3 regions of the Bacillus sp. SCT118 genome follow, and region 2 is predicted to be linked to each of the others. Evidence: a T-box and tRNA genes for the amino acid it is inferred to sense, from the RefSeq annotation. Region 2 holds a T-box; the other regions hold tRNA genes.
What was found. The T-box of region 2 lies ahead of serS (serine--tRNA ligase). A T-box ahead of a tRNA ligase gene usually reads a tRNA of that ligase, here a tRNA-Ser.
Positions count from the first base shown of each region.

Region 1 (4,258 bases), 1.1 Mb from region 2:
ATGATGCCGAACCGGCTTGCTTCCTCCCAGCCCACTTCGATGACAGAGATGGTCACATCTGCTTTCTTTTCAATGTGATAATCAAGCATTTTGCCGTAGTCCATTTTGTATATGTGGTCTCCTGACAAAATCAGTACATACTCAGGATCATACTGATTCAAATAATTGAGATTTTCATAAATGGCGCTTGCCGTCCCTTTATACCATTTGACTTCTGATGACTCGGCATAAGGGGGTAAAACCGTCACGCCGCCATTATATCTATCCAGGTCCCATGCACTGCCGATCCCAATATAGGAATTCAGCTCAAGCGGCTGATATTGCGTTAAAATCCCGACTGTGTCTATGCCTGAATTAGAACAGTTGCTTAGGGTAAAATCAATAATCCTGTATTTTCCCCCGAAAGATACAGCCGGTTTGGCCATATTTTTTGTTAATCCGCTGAGACGGCTGCCCTTCCCGCCGGCAAGGAGCATGGCTACACATTGTTTTTTCATCTTTTTATCTCTCCTCTTTTTTTAACCGCCCGTAAAATCGAGATGCCGTAAGGGGGGATGGTCATCGTGATATAACACGGTTTATGATGAAGTGCTCCCTTTTTAGCCGATAACGGCTTTTTGTTGATTTGTCCTGAGCCTCCATATGTTTCACTGTCACTGTTAAGCACTTCAATGTATTGAGTAAAAAAAGGAACTCCAACATCATATTGATGATAGACCACGGGTGTAAAATTACAAATGATGACAAGCGCCTCACCGTGCTTTTTGCCATAACGAATAAAAGAAAAGATTGATTGTTCGTCATTATGGACATCAATCCATTCAAACGATTGTGCACGATGGTCATGCTCATAAAGGATTTTGCTTTTTTGGTAAAAGCGGAGAAGATCTTGCGTAAAAACGCTGGCTTTCTGATGCATGGGGAAGGAGTCCAAAAACCAATCAAGCTGTTCTGTATCTTTCCATTCATCAAATTGGGCAAACTCTGATCCCATAAAGATCAATTTCTTTCCGGGATGCACTGTCATATAGCCCAGCAAAAGCCGATACTGGGCAAATTTCTGCCAGTAGTCGCCAGGCATTTTATTAAGAAGTGATTTTTTTCCGTATACGACTTCATCATGAGAAAACGGCAATACAAAATGCTCACTAAACGCATATAGTAATGAAAAAGAGATAAGCTGATGACAATGCCGCCTTTCTTCGGGCGGCGTCTCCATGTATTTCAGTACGTCATTCATCCATCCCATATTCCATTTATAATGAAAACCAAGCCCCCCTTCCTCAACGGCACCTGTCACTTGAGGCCATTCTGTAGAATCTTCCGCAATCATCATCACATGGGGATATGCCTCTCTCATGGTTTGATTGAGTTTTTTTAAAAAATCAACAGCATATGGATTCGTGTGGCGTTCATCCTGATTTGGCCAATACAAGATATTAGCCACTGCATCAACCCTAAATCCATCTATATGATAGAATTCCGCCCAGTACAACGCATTCGAAATTAAAAAACTATGAACTTCCGGTTTTCCCAGGTCAAAGTTTGCCGTGCCCCATAACCAGTTCTCCCGATCACGTTCTTCTTTGTATTCATAAAGCGGTTCTCCATCAAACATATAGAGTCCATGTGCATCTTTACAAAAATGTCCGGGGACCCAATCCAAAATGACTCCGATATTTTGTTGATGACATTCATCAACAAACTTCATCAGATCATGCGGCGTGCCAAACCTGCTTGTCGGGCTGTAATACCCCGTTCCTTGGTACCCCCATGAACGATCATATGGATGCTCATACACCGGAAGCAGTTCAATATGGGTAAACCCATGCTCCTTGATATAAGGGATAAGCGTCTGACTTAATTCTTTATAGGAATAATGCCTGCCATCAGAATGCTTCTTCCAAGATCCAAGATGCAGTTCATAAATGAAAACAGGTTTTTCATACAGCGTCTTAGCCTTCTGTTTTTTTTGCCATTTTTGATCTTGCCAGCTGTACCCTTCCAAATCGTAAGTAAGTGACGCTGTGTTTGGTCTGACTTCTGAATAAATAGCGTATGGATCTGCCTTCAGCCTGATCTCACCGTTATTCGTCACGATTTCATATTTATATCGTTCCTTTTCTCCTATACCTGGAATAAATAACGTCCAAATGCCATTATCATTCACTCTGTGCATCACATGCTCTTCTCCAGACCAGCTGTTAAAATCTCCAGCCACTCGTACTTCCAACGCATGAGGCGCCCACACACAGAATTCATATCCGCTTTTGCCATTCAGCTCGCGGTAATGCGAGCCAAACAGCTGATAGCTTTTAAACAGACTGCCTTCGTGAAAAAGATAAACATCATGTGCTGTCGGGCTGGCAGCGGCCATGTAATCATCCTTTCTGACATCATAGTTTTCATTTATAGTATTTATTCGAAGAAATAAAAAAAAGCCCTTTCCTGAAAGCGCTTATACTTATAGACAATTAACTTCATTTTCTGAAGAAAAACGAAATATATGGAGATTTTTGTAGTCTGTTTTTAAAATAAAGAACAAAATCTAAGACATATCATGATTTATAAAACAAAAAAACCTTGCAGGATATGCAAGGCTTCTGGATGACCCGTACGGGATTCGAACCCGTGTTACCGCCGTGAAAGGGCGGTGTCTTAACCGCTTGACCAACGGGCCGATAATTATTATATCTGTAATCATATGGCGGAGAAGGAGGGATTTGAACCCTCGCGCCGCTTACACGACCTACACCCTTAGCAGGGGCGCCTCTTCAGCCACTTGAGTACTTCTCCATTTGGCTCCACAGGCAGGATTCGAACCTGCGACCGATCGGTTAACAGCCGATAGCTCTACCACTGAGCTACTGTGGAATACAAAAGTCATGGTGGGCCTGAATGGACTCGAACCATCGACCTCACGCTTATCAGGCGTGCGCTCTAACCAGCTGAGCTACAGGCCCATGACGATATAGAAATGGAGCGGGTGATGGGAATCGAACCCACGACATCAGCTTGGAAGGCTGAGGTTTTACCACTAAACTACACCCGCAATTTTTATTTGGGGCGATTGATGGGAATCGAACCCACGAATGCCAGAGCCACAATCTGGTGCGTTAACCACTTCGCCACAACCGCCAAAATATAATGATAAATGGTGGCTCGGGACGGAATCGAACCGCCGACACACGGATTTTCAGTCCGTTGCTCTACCAACTGAGCTACCGAGCCTAAGTATTTAAATGGCGGTCCGGACGGGACTCGAACCCGCGACCTCCTGCGTGACAGGCAGGCATTCTAACCAACTGAACTACCGGACCATTTTAAAATTTGGTTGCGGGGGCAGGATTTGAACCTGCGACCTTCGGGTTATGAGCCCGACGAGCTACCGAACTGCTCCACCCCGCGATGATTAGGAATATGTATGGCGGAGGAAGAGGGATTCGAACCCCCGCGGGCTTTGACACCCCTGTCGGTTTTCAAGACCGATCCCTTCAGCCAGACTTGGGTATTCCTCCGTATAGTGGTGGACCTTGTAGGACTCGAACCTACGACCGGACGGTTATGAGCCGTCTGCTCTAACCAACTGAGCTAAAGGTCCATTGGTAGCGGCGGAGGGGATCGAACCCCCGACCTCACGGGTATGAACCGTACGCTCTAGCCAGCTGAGCTACACCGCCAAATATTTTTTGAAACCAAGTGGAGCCTAGCGGGATCGAACCGCTGACCTCCTGCGTGCAAAGCAGGCGCTCTCCCAGCTGAGCTAAGGCCCCAAGAATGGTCGGGAAGACAGGATTCGAACCTGCGACCCCATGGTCCCAAACCATGTGCTCTACCAAGCTGAGCTACTTCCCGATTTCATATAGATCATGGCGCGCCCGAGAGGAGTCGAACCCCTAACCTTTTGATCCGTAGTCAAACGCTCTATCCAATTGAGCTACGGGCGCAAAACTTAATGCCGAGGGCCGGACTTGAACCGGCACGGTAGTCACCTACCGCAGGATTTTAAGTCCTGTGTGTCTGCCAATTCCACCACCCCGGCGTGGATGGTATAGTTGGAGCGGAAGACGGGATTCGAACCCGCGACCCCCACCTTGGCAAGGTGGTGTTCTACCACTGAACTACTTCCGCAGAAATGGTGCGGATGAAGGGACTTGAACCCCCACGTCTGTAAAGACACTAGAGCCTGATTCTAGCGCGTCTGCCAATTCCGCCACATCCGCAACATGTAAATGGTGAGCCATGAAGGACTCGAACC
Region 1 covers NZ_CP191225.1:1,080,689-1,084,946, reverse strand. The annotation lists gene ACQVGT_RS05500 (glucose-1-phosphate adenylyltransferase) at 1-497, opposite strand, end outside; gene glgB (1,4-alpha-glucan branching enzyme) at 494-2,377, opposite strand; tRNA gene ACQVGT_RS05490 (tRNA-Glu) at 2,609-2,680, opposite strand; tRNA gene ACQVGT_RS05485 (tRNA-Ser) at 2,706-2,796, opposite strand; tRNA gene ACQVGT_RS05480 (tRNA-Asn) at 2,800-2,874, opposite strand; tRNA gene ACQVGT_RS05475 (tRNA-Ile) at 2,887-2,963, opposite strand; tRNA gene ACQVGT_RS05470 (tRNA-Gly) at 2,979-3,052, opposite strand; tRNA gene ACQVGT_RS05465 (tRNA-His) at 3,063-3,138, opposite strand; tRNA gene ACQVGT_RS05460 (tRNA-Phe) at 3,156-3,231, opposite strand; tRNA gene ACQVGT_RS05455 (tRNA-Asp) at 3,244-3,320, opposite strand; tRNA gene ACQVGT_RS05450 (tRNA-Met) at 3,332-3,408, opposite strand; tRNA gene ACQVGT_RS05445 (tRNA-Ser) at 3,426-3,518, opposite strand; tRNA gene ACQVGT_RS05440 (tRNA-Ile) at 3,525-3,601, opposite strand; tRNA gene ACQVGT_RS05435 (tRNA-Met) at 3,604-3,680, opposite strand; tRNA gene ACQVGT_RS05430 (tRNA-Ala) at 3,701-3,773, opposite strand; tRNA gene ACQVGT_RS05425 (tRNA-Pro) at 3,779-3,855, opposite strand; tRNA gene ACQVGT_RS05420 (tRNA-Arg) at 3,871-3,947, opposite strand; tRNA gene ACQVGT_RS05415 (tRNA-Leu) at 3,957-4,042, opposite strand; tRNA gene ACQVGT_RS05410 (tRNA-Gly) at 4,057-4,131, opposite strand; tRNA gene ACQVGT_RS05405 (tRNA-Leu) at 4,137-4,223, opposite strand; tRNA gene ACQVGT_RS05400 (tRNA-Lys) at 4,234-4,258, opposite strand, start outside.
Region 1: it has a tRNA-Ser gene. The T-box ahead of serS (serine--tRNA ligase) is inferred to sense a tRNA for this amino acid. The anticodon was not compared.

Region 2 (4,258 bases):
CAGTAGGTGTCGGAAAATCGACTTTAACAAAAACTTTAGCCAAACGGCTTGGATTTAAAACATCTTTGGAGGAAGTCGATCATAATCCATACTTGGAAAAGTTCTATCATGATTTTGAACGTTGGAGCTTTCACCTTCAAATTTATTTCTTAGCTGAACGCTTCAAAGAACAGAAAACAATTTTTGAAGCCGGCGGAGGTTTTGTACAGGATCGTTCGATTTATGAAGATACAGGAATTTTCGCAAAAATGCATGCTGACAAAGGGACAATGTCAAAGGTTGATTATAAGACTTACACAAGCCTTTTCGAAGCAATGGTAATGACACCGTATTTCCCACACCCAGATGTGTTGATCTATTTAGAAGGAGATCTGGAGAACATTTTAAACCGGATTGAACAACGCGGCCGTGAGATGGAGCTTCAGACAAGCAGGTCTTATTGGGAAGAAATGCATGCACGCTACGAGAACTGGATAAGCGGTTTTAATGCCTGCCCTGTTTTAAAACTTCGCATTGAAGATTATGATCTGCTGAACGATGAAAACTCGATTGAAAATATTGTAGATCAAATTGCTTCAGTTATTCATGATAATCAAAAAAAGTGAATCTCAGTCGAGATTCACTTTTTCTTTTAAATAAAAAATCCGCCGCACCGAATGCAACGGACAAAACAATCTCCAATATATGCTTGTGTTTCATTAGAATTAAAATCAATATGGCGGAGGAAGAGGGATTCGAACCCCCGCGGGCTTTGACACCCCTGTCGGTTTTCAAGACCGATCCCTTCAGCCGGACTTGGGTATTCCTCCGTATCGACAAGACTTACTATATCACGTATGTTCTTGTGTGGTCAAGCATTTTTAAAAACTTTTTTTGTTTTTATGAAAATGCCGTGTTTACATAAGCAAAAAGGCGCACCTTGTCAGGCACGCCTTTCCATAATTTACGGTTTCATTACTTCTCTATTCCCCATATAAGGACGAAGCACTTTCGGAATCACAACGCTTCCGTCTTCCTGCTGATAATTTTCTAATATAGCGGCAACTGTTCTTCCAACCGCCAGTCCTGAACCGTTCAGTGTGTGTACGTGCTCAGGCTTGCCTTTCGCTTCACGTCTGAAACGAATATTCGCACGTCTCGCCTGGAACGCTTCGAAGTTGCTGCAAGAAGAAATTTCTCGATATGTGTCTTGGCTCGGAATCCAAACTTCGATATCGTATTTTTTCGCAGCCGTAAAGCCTAAGTCACCCGTACACATGCTCATGACACGGTATGGAAGCTCAAGCAACTGAAGAACCCGTTCTGCTTGGTTTGTAAGCTTCTCTAATTCTTCATAAGAATCTTCAGGCTTCACAAACTTTACAAGCTCAACTTTATTAAATTGGTGCTGACGAATTAATCCGCGTGTGTCACGTCCTGCTGAACCAGCTTCAGAACGGAAGCAAGCACTGAATGCCGCATAGTTGATCGGCAGGCTGTCACCTGAAAGGATTTCATCGCGATGCATGTTTGTAATCGGCACTTCCGCCGTTGGAATTAAGAAATAATCTTCTTCCCTGATTTTAAATGCATCCTCTTCAAATTTAGGAAGCTGCCCCGTTCCCGTCATGCTTGCGCGGTTTACCATATATGGCGGGATCACTTCAGTGTAGTTATACTCATCCACATGCAGATCAAGCATAAAGTTATAAAGCGCACGCTCCAGACGAGCACCTAAGCCTTTATAGAACACGAAACGGCTTCCTGTTACTTTGGCAGCACGTTCAAAATCCAGAATACCCAGCTCATCCGCAATATCCCAGTGCGGCTTCGGCTCATAAGCAAATGAAGGCTTTTCACCCCATTTACGCACTTCTACGTTGTCGTCTTCTGTTTCACCGACAGGTACAGACTCATGCGGAATATTCGGGATTGAGAGAAGGATTGTATCAAGCTCAGCTTCCACTGTCCGTAATTCTTCATCAAGCTTTTTAATTTCCTCGCCGACTTCACGCATTTCTTTAATAATGTGATCCGCGTCTTTTTTCTCACGCTTCAGCACAGCAACCTGCTGAGAAACTTCATTTCGTTTTCCTTTTAACTCTTCAACCTTGCCGATAAGCTCTCTTCGTCTATCATCCAGCGCCTCAAACTTATCAAAATCAGTTAAGTCTTCGCCTTTGTGTACAAGCTTTGCTTTAATTTCTTGAAAATTTGCTCTCAGCATTTTCGTATCAAGCATGCGAAACACTCCTTTTTTTATTGATTTGTCGAAAATAAAAAGAGCCCTCATCCCCATAAAGGGACGAGAGCTCTCGCGTTGCCACCCTGATTGAAAACAAATCAAAGACTCGTTTTCCACTTTCAAACATAACGGTTATCCCGTAAATGCCTACTTGTTTCAGCATTTCGCTCAAGGATGGATTCAGACAGCATCTTTCACCGATTCGCACCAACCATCGGCTCTCTTAGAAAGAGAGGCTCCCTACTAGTTCCTATCAACGCTTTTCGATCTTTATTTGTGCTTATAATGTACTATAAGTTTCCACAGCTTTCAACTGTTTTATACAAGTGCCTTCTGCTTATATTCCTCAACCATTTCAACAAACAGCTGTGTCACTCGGTGATCTTCTGTCAGCTCCGGATGGAATGAGCAGCCAAGGAATTGCCCCTGTTTCGCGGCTACAATACGACCATTATGCTCCGATAAAACTTCAACATTTTCACCAGCTTCTAAAATATGCGGCGCACGGATGAATACCCCTGTAAAAGGCTCGTCCAAGCCTTTAATTGTTAAATCAGCTTCAAAGCTGTCAACCTGCCGGCCAAATGAATTACGTTCTACAACCACATTCAGAAGACCTAAATGAGGATTATCTGAACCGGCAATTTCTTTTGCTAATATAATTAATCCGGCACATGTTCCAAACATCGGTTTGCCCTGAGCAGCGAATTCACGAAGCGGCTCCATGAATTGATACGTATCGATCAAACGGCGCATCGTCGTGCTCTCACCGCCCGGCAAAATCAACCCGTCAACTTCGTTCAGCTGCCCCGGACGTTTTACGACAAGACCAGCCGCGCCGCATGCTTCAATCGCATGGATGTGCTCTCTAACTGCTCCTTGAAGTCCTAGTACACCTATTGTTAACATGTCAGCAGCGCTCCTATGTTCTTACCAGCCGCGTTCTTGCATACGCTGTTCTGGAAGTAAGTTTGAGATTTCAATCCCTTTCATTGCAGTACCAAGCTCTTTTGACAGCTCAGCGATCAATTTGTAATCAGTAAAGTGAGTTGTTGCTTCCACAATTGCTTTCGCAAATTTAGCAGGGTTGTCTGATTTGAAAATACCAGAACCAACAAATACTCCGTCAGCACCGAGCTGCATCATGAGAGCAGCATCAGCTGGAGTTGCTACGCCGCCAGCGGCAAAGTTAACGACAGGAAGCTTGCCGTCTTTTTTAATTTGAAGAAGAAGCTCGTAAGGAGCACCTAGATTTTTCGCTTCTGTCATTAGTTCATCCTCACTCATCGCAACTACTTTGCGCACTTGAGCGTTAACTTTGCGCATATGGCGAACAGCCTCAACAATATTACCTGTTCCAGGCTCACCTTTTGTGCGAAGCATAGAAGCACCTTCCGCAATACGGCGTGTTGCTTCACCAAGATCACGGCAGCCACAGACAAAAGGAACTGTGTATTCATTTTTATTTAAATGAAATTCTTCGTCAGCCGGCGTCAGAACTTCACTTTCATCAATATAGTCAACACCCATAGCTTCAAGCACACGCGCTTCAACAATATGTCCGATACGCGCTTTTGCCATTACCGGGATAGATACTGCATTCATTACTTCTTCCACGATTGTAGGGTCAGCCATACGGGCAACTCCTCCAGCCGCGCGAATATCTGCTGGCACACGTTCTAGCGCCATTACAGCGACAGCTCCAGCTTCTTCAGCGATTTTCGCTTGTTCCGCATTGATGACGTCCATGATGACGCCGCCTTTTTGCATTTCTGCCATTCCGCGTTTTACACGTTCAGTACCTGTTTGAGCCATTTCTTGGTCCCCCTAATCAAGGTATAGTTATATGATTTCTAATCCTTATTGTATCCTAGAAATCCAATAATTCATATGGATATATACTATTTTATTCGGTTTTTAGCGCTTTGAAAATCATTTTTTATTAAAAATTGAGTTTTTTCAGTATATTACGCGAAAGAGCCCTAACATCCATCAGAGCTCTTTCAATTGATTAAAACCAGCCGGTTACCGTAT
Region 2 covers NZ_CP191225.1:4,011,186-4,015,443, forward strand. The annotation lists gene dck (deoxyadenosine/deoxycytidine kinase) at 1-605, shown strand, start outside; tRNA gene ACQVGT_RS20640 (tRNA-Ser) at 717-809, opposite strand; gene serS (serine--tRNA ligase) at 944-2,221, opposite strand; T-box leader at 2,278-2,490, opposite strand; gene pdxT (pyridoxal 5'-phosphate synthase glutaminase subunit PdxT) at 2,543-3,133, opposite strand; gene pdxS (pyridoxal 5'-phosphate synthase lyase subunit PdxS) at 3,155-4,039, opposite strand; gene dacA (D-alanyl-D-alanine carboxypeptidase) at 4,236-4,258, opposite strand, start outside.

Region 3 (4,258 bases), 900 kb from region 2:
GAGGGGTGAGAATCCCCTCCACCGAATGCCTAAGGTTTCCTGAGGAAGGCTCGTCCGCTCAGGGTTAGTCGGGACCTAAGCCGAGGCCGAAAGGCGTAGGCGATGGACAACAGGTTGATATTCCTGTACCACCTCCTCACCATTTGAGCAATGGGGGGACGCAGGAGGATAGGGTAAGCGCGGTATTGGATATCCGCGTCCAAGCAGTTAGGCTGGGAAATAGGCAAATCCGTTTCCCATAAGGCTGAGCTGTGATGGCGAGCGAAATATAGTAGCGAAGTTCCTGATTCCACACTGCCAAGAAAAGCCTCTAGCGAGGTGAGAGGTGCCCGTACCGCAAACCGACACAGGTAGGCGAGGAGAGAATCCTAAGGTGATCGAGAGAACTCTCGTTAAGGAACTCGGCAAAATGACCCCGTAACTTCGGGAGAAGGGGTGCTCTGTTAGGGTGCAAGCCCGAGAGAGCCGCAGTGAATAGGCCCAGGCGACTGTTTAGCAAAAACACAGGTCTCTGCGAAGCCGTAAGGCGAAGTATAGGGGCTGACGCCTGCCCGGTGCTGGAAGGTTAAGAGGAGCGCTTAGCGTAAGCGAAGGTGCGAATTGAAGCCCCAGTAAACGGCGGCCGTAACTATAACGGTCCTAAGGTAGCGAAATTCCTTGTCGGGTAAGTTCCGACCCGCACGAAAGGCGCAACGATCTGGGCACTGTCTCAACGAGAGACTCGGTGAAATTATAGTACCTGTGAAGATGCAGGTTACCCGCGACAGGACGGAAAGACCCCGTGGAGCTTTACTGCAGCCTGATATTGAATGTTGGTACAGCTTGTACAGGATAGGTAGGAGCCTTGGAAACCGGAGCGCCAGCTTCGGTGGAGGCATCGGTGGGATACTACCCTGGCTGTATTGACCTTCTAACCCGCCGCCCTTATCGGGCGGGGAGACAGTGTCAGGTGGGCAGTTTGACTGGGGCGGTCGCCTCCTAAAAGGTAACGGAGGCGCCCAAAGGTTCCCTCAGAATGGTTGGAAATCATTCGCAGAGTGTAAAGGCACAAGGGAGCTTGACTGCGAGACCTACAAGTCGAGCAGGGACGAAAGTCGGGCTTAGTGATCCGGTGGTTCCGCATGGAAGGGCCATCGCTCAACGGATAAAAGCTACCCCGGGGATAACAGGCTTATCTCCCCCAAGAGTCCACATCGACGGGGAGGTTTGGCACCTCGATGTCGGCTCATCGCATCCTGGGGCTGTAGTCGGTCCCAAGGGTTGGGCTGTTCGCCCATTAAAGCGGTACGCGAGCTGGGTTCAGAACGTCGTGAGACAGTTCGGTCCCTATCCGTCGCGGGCGCAGGAAATTTGAGAGGAGCTGTCCTTAGTACGAGAGGACCGGGATGGACGCACCGCTGGTGTACCAGTTGTTCTGCCAAGGGCATCGCTGGGTAGCTATGTGCGGACGGGATAAGTGCTGAAAGCATCTAAGCATGAAGCCCCCCTCAAGATGAGATTTCCCATTCCGCAAGGAAGTAAGATCCCTGAAAGATGATCAGGTTGATAGGTCTGAGGTGGAAGTGTGGCGACACATGGAGCTGACAGATACTAATCGATCGAGGACTTAACCATATTTTTGAATGATGTCACACCTGTTATCTAGTTTTGAGAGAATAAGTTTTTTAAAAAAACACTTGATTTTCTCAAGAATACATAGTATAATGTTAAATGTCACTGAAAATGTCTGGTGATGATGGCGAAGAGGTCACACCCGTTCCCATACCGAACACGGAAGTTAAGCTCTTCAGCGCCGATGGTAGTCGGGGGTTTCCCCCTGTGAGAGTAGGACATCGCCAGGCAGACTTCATTCCGCAGTAGCTCAGTGGTAGAGCTATCGGCTGTTAACCGATCGGTCGTAGGTTCGAATCCTACCTGCGGAGCCATTATTGGAGAGCTGTCCGAGTGGTCGAAGGAGCACGATTGGAAATCGTGTAGGCGGTCAACTCCGTCTCAAGGGTTCGAATCCCTTGCTCTCCGCCACTGATACTTATACATAATTACAATTGAAAGTCTGGGCCCGTTGGTCAAGCGGTTAAGACACCGCCCTTTCACGGCGGTAACACGGGTTCGAATCCCGTACGGGTCATTATATGATGGAGGATTAGCTCAGCTGGGAGAGCATCTGCCTTACAAGCAGAGGGTCGGCGGTTCGAGCCCGTCATCCTCCACCATTATATCATCGCGGGGTGGAGCAGTTCGGTAGCTCGTCGGGCTCATAACCCGAAGGTCGCAGGTTCAAATCCTGCCCCCGCAACCAAATTTTAAAATGGTCCGGTAGTTCAGTTGGTTAGAATGCCTGCCTGTCACGCAGGAGGTCGCGGGTTCGAGTCCCGTCCGGACCGCCATTTAAATACTTAGGCTCGGTAGCTCAGTTGGTAGAGCAACGGACTGAAAATCCGTGTGTCGGCGGTTCGATTCCGTCCCGAGCCACCACCTATGCCGGTGTAGCTCAATTGGTAGAGCAACTGACTTGTAATCAGTAGGTTGGGGGTTCAAGTCCTCTTGCCGGCACTGTTTTTTTCAAAATTTAATGTGGAGGGGTAGCGAAGTGGCTAAACGCGGCGGACTGTAAATCCGCTCCCTCAGGGTTCGGCAGTTCGAATCTGCCCCCCTCCACCATTTATAGGGGCATAGTTTAACGGTAGAACAGAGGTCTCCAAAACCTCCGGTGTGGGTTCGATTCCTACTGCCCCTGCCAAATTTATGACATCTTGAGATTATGGCGGTTGTGGCGAAGTGGTTAACGCACCAGATTGTGGCTCTGGCACTCGTGGGTTCGATTCCCATCAATCGCCCCATATTATCATTGGGCTATAGCCAAGCGGTAAGGCAACGGACTTTGACTCCGTCATGCGTTGGTTCGAATCCAGCTAGCCCAGTCTCACTTTTTATATCAACTGCATATAATGTATTAAGTCCATTAAAAATGCGGAAGTAGTTCAGTGGTAGAACACCACCTTGCCAAGGTGGGGGTCGCGGGTTCGAATCCCGTCTTCCGCTCCAATTACGGCGGCATAGCCAAGTGGTAAGGCAGAGGTCTGCAAAACCTTTATCCCCGGTTCGAATCCGGGTGTCGCCTTCTTATTGCCGGGGTGGTGGAATTGGCAGACACACAGGACTTAAAATCCTGCGGTAGGTGACTACCGTGCCGGTTCAAGTCCGGCCCTCGGCACCAATTTTACTTACATGGTAAGTTGAATTGGTGTTTGTATTTTATCATTATAACTAATCATATTAATGATCTACATAAGTAGATCATTTTTTTAATGCTTTGATTTATCATAACAAGTTAAGTTCCGAGGCCTATTATAAAGCGGCTGTTTAGCTAGTCTTTCAACACTTTTATTTTATATTTCCAAAAAAACTTTTTTGAAATACGTTGACACTTTATGAGATCCATGATATATTTATATTCGTCGGTTAGATACGACGTAAAACTTGCCGGTGTGGCGGAATTGGCAGACGCGCACGACTCAAAATCGTGTTCCTTCTGGAGTGTCGGTTCGACCCCGACCACCGGTATACTGAAAAACCCGTTTCTTAACAGAAACGGGTTTTTATTTTTTATTTACTCAGCGTATTGGTCTAGGATCTCTTCTAGCACCTCTTCTAGCTCTTCTGTATCTTCAAGCTCTGATTGGCTGAAACGGACGCGTACAAGCTGTTCTCCGTCATTATACATCTCTTCCAGCCACCCTCGGAGTCCTCTAGCTCTGCGGTCGACTTCGAAAATGATTTCCAAACCGTCTTCGTCTAAAAGGAAAATGAGCTCTAATTCATCAAGCATCTGACGATAATATCCGGAAGTCGGAACGAATTCGAATTCTTGAACGAACGGAAGACGACGCTGGAAGTAGGGCGCTTGTTCGCAGTCTGCTTCGTTAAGACGGAAGCCCAGGTTTTCGATTGCTTCAAGCACATTTTCAATCCAAGGGTGCGCTTCAACGAAAATGCGGTCATGATCGGATTTATCGATACCGCCTTGAATGTCAAGGTCTGTCACCACGGCAACCTCTACTTTCCCTACAGTGATCGGCGTATCTAGAGGCAGAGTGAATGTGAACGGAAATTGATGCTCTTCACCAGGCTGAATGGTAAATGAACCAGTGACCCGGAAAGAATGAATTGTAGCGTATTTCCGGTGCTCTTCATCGTCTTTTACAATGACATACCGTGTGCTAAGCTGTAAATCGATATAACGGATGTCCTGAGCGAT
Region 3 covers NZ_CP191225.1:3,110,742-3,114,999, reverse strand. The annotation lists rRNA gene ACQVGT_RS16045 (23S ribosomal RNA) at 1-1,614, shown strand, start outside; rRNA gene rrf (5S ribosomal RNA) at 1,726-1,841, shown strand; tRNA gene ACQVGT_RS16035 (tRNA-Asn) at 1,851-1,925, shown strand; tRNA gene ACQVGT_RS16030 (tRNA-Ser) at 1,931-2,022, shown strand; tRNA gene ACQVGT_RS16025 (tRNA-Glu) at 2,057-2,128, shown strand; tRNA gene ACQVGT_RS16020 (tRNA-Val) at 2,138-2,213, shown strand; tRNA gene ACQVGT_RS16015 (tRNA-Met) at 2,223-2,299, shown strand; tRNA gene ACQVGT_RS16010 (tRNA-Asp) at 2,311-2,387, shown strand; tRNA gene ACQVGT_RS16005 (tRNA-Phe) at 2,400-2,475, shown strand; tRNA gene ACQVGT_RS16000 (tRNA-Thr) at 2,481-2,553, shown strand; tRNA gene ACQVGT_RS15995 (tRNA-Tyr) at 2,577-2,661, shown strand; tRNA gene ACQVGT_RS15990 (tRNA-Trp) at 2,667-2,740, shown strand; tRNA gene ACQVGT_RS15985 (tRNA-His) at 2,765-2,840, shown strand; tRNA gene ACQVGT_RS15980 (tRNA-Gln) at 2,850-2,921, shown strand; tRNA gene ACQVGT_RS15975 (tRNA-Gly) at 2,971-3,045, shown strand; tRNA gene ACQVGT_RS15970 (tRNA-Cys) at 3,051-3,121, shown strand; tRNA gene ACQVGT_RS15965 (tRNA-Leu) at 3,129-3,217, shown strand; tRNA gene ACQVGT_RS15960 (tRNA-Leu) at 3,483-3,564, shown strand; gene spo0M (sporulation control protein Spo0M) at 3,611-4,258, opposite strand, start outside.
Region 3: it has a tRNA-Ser gene. The T-box ahead of serS (serine--tRNA ligase) is inferred to sense a tRNA for this amino acid. The anticodon was not compared.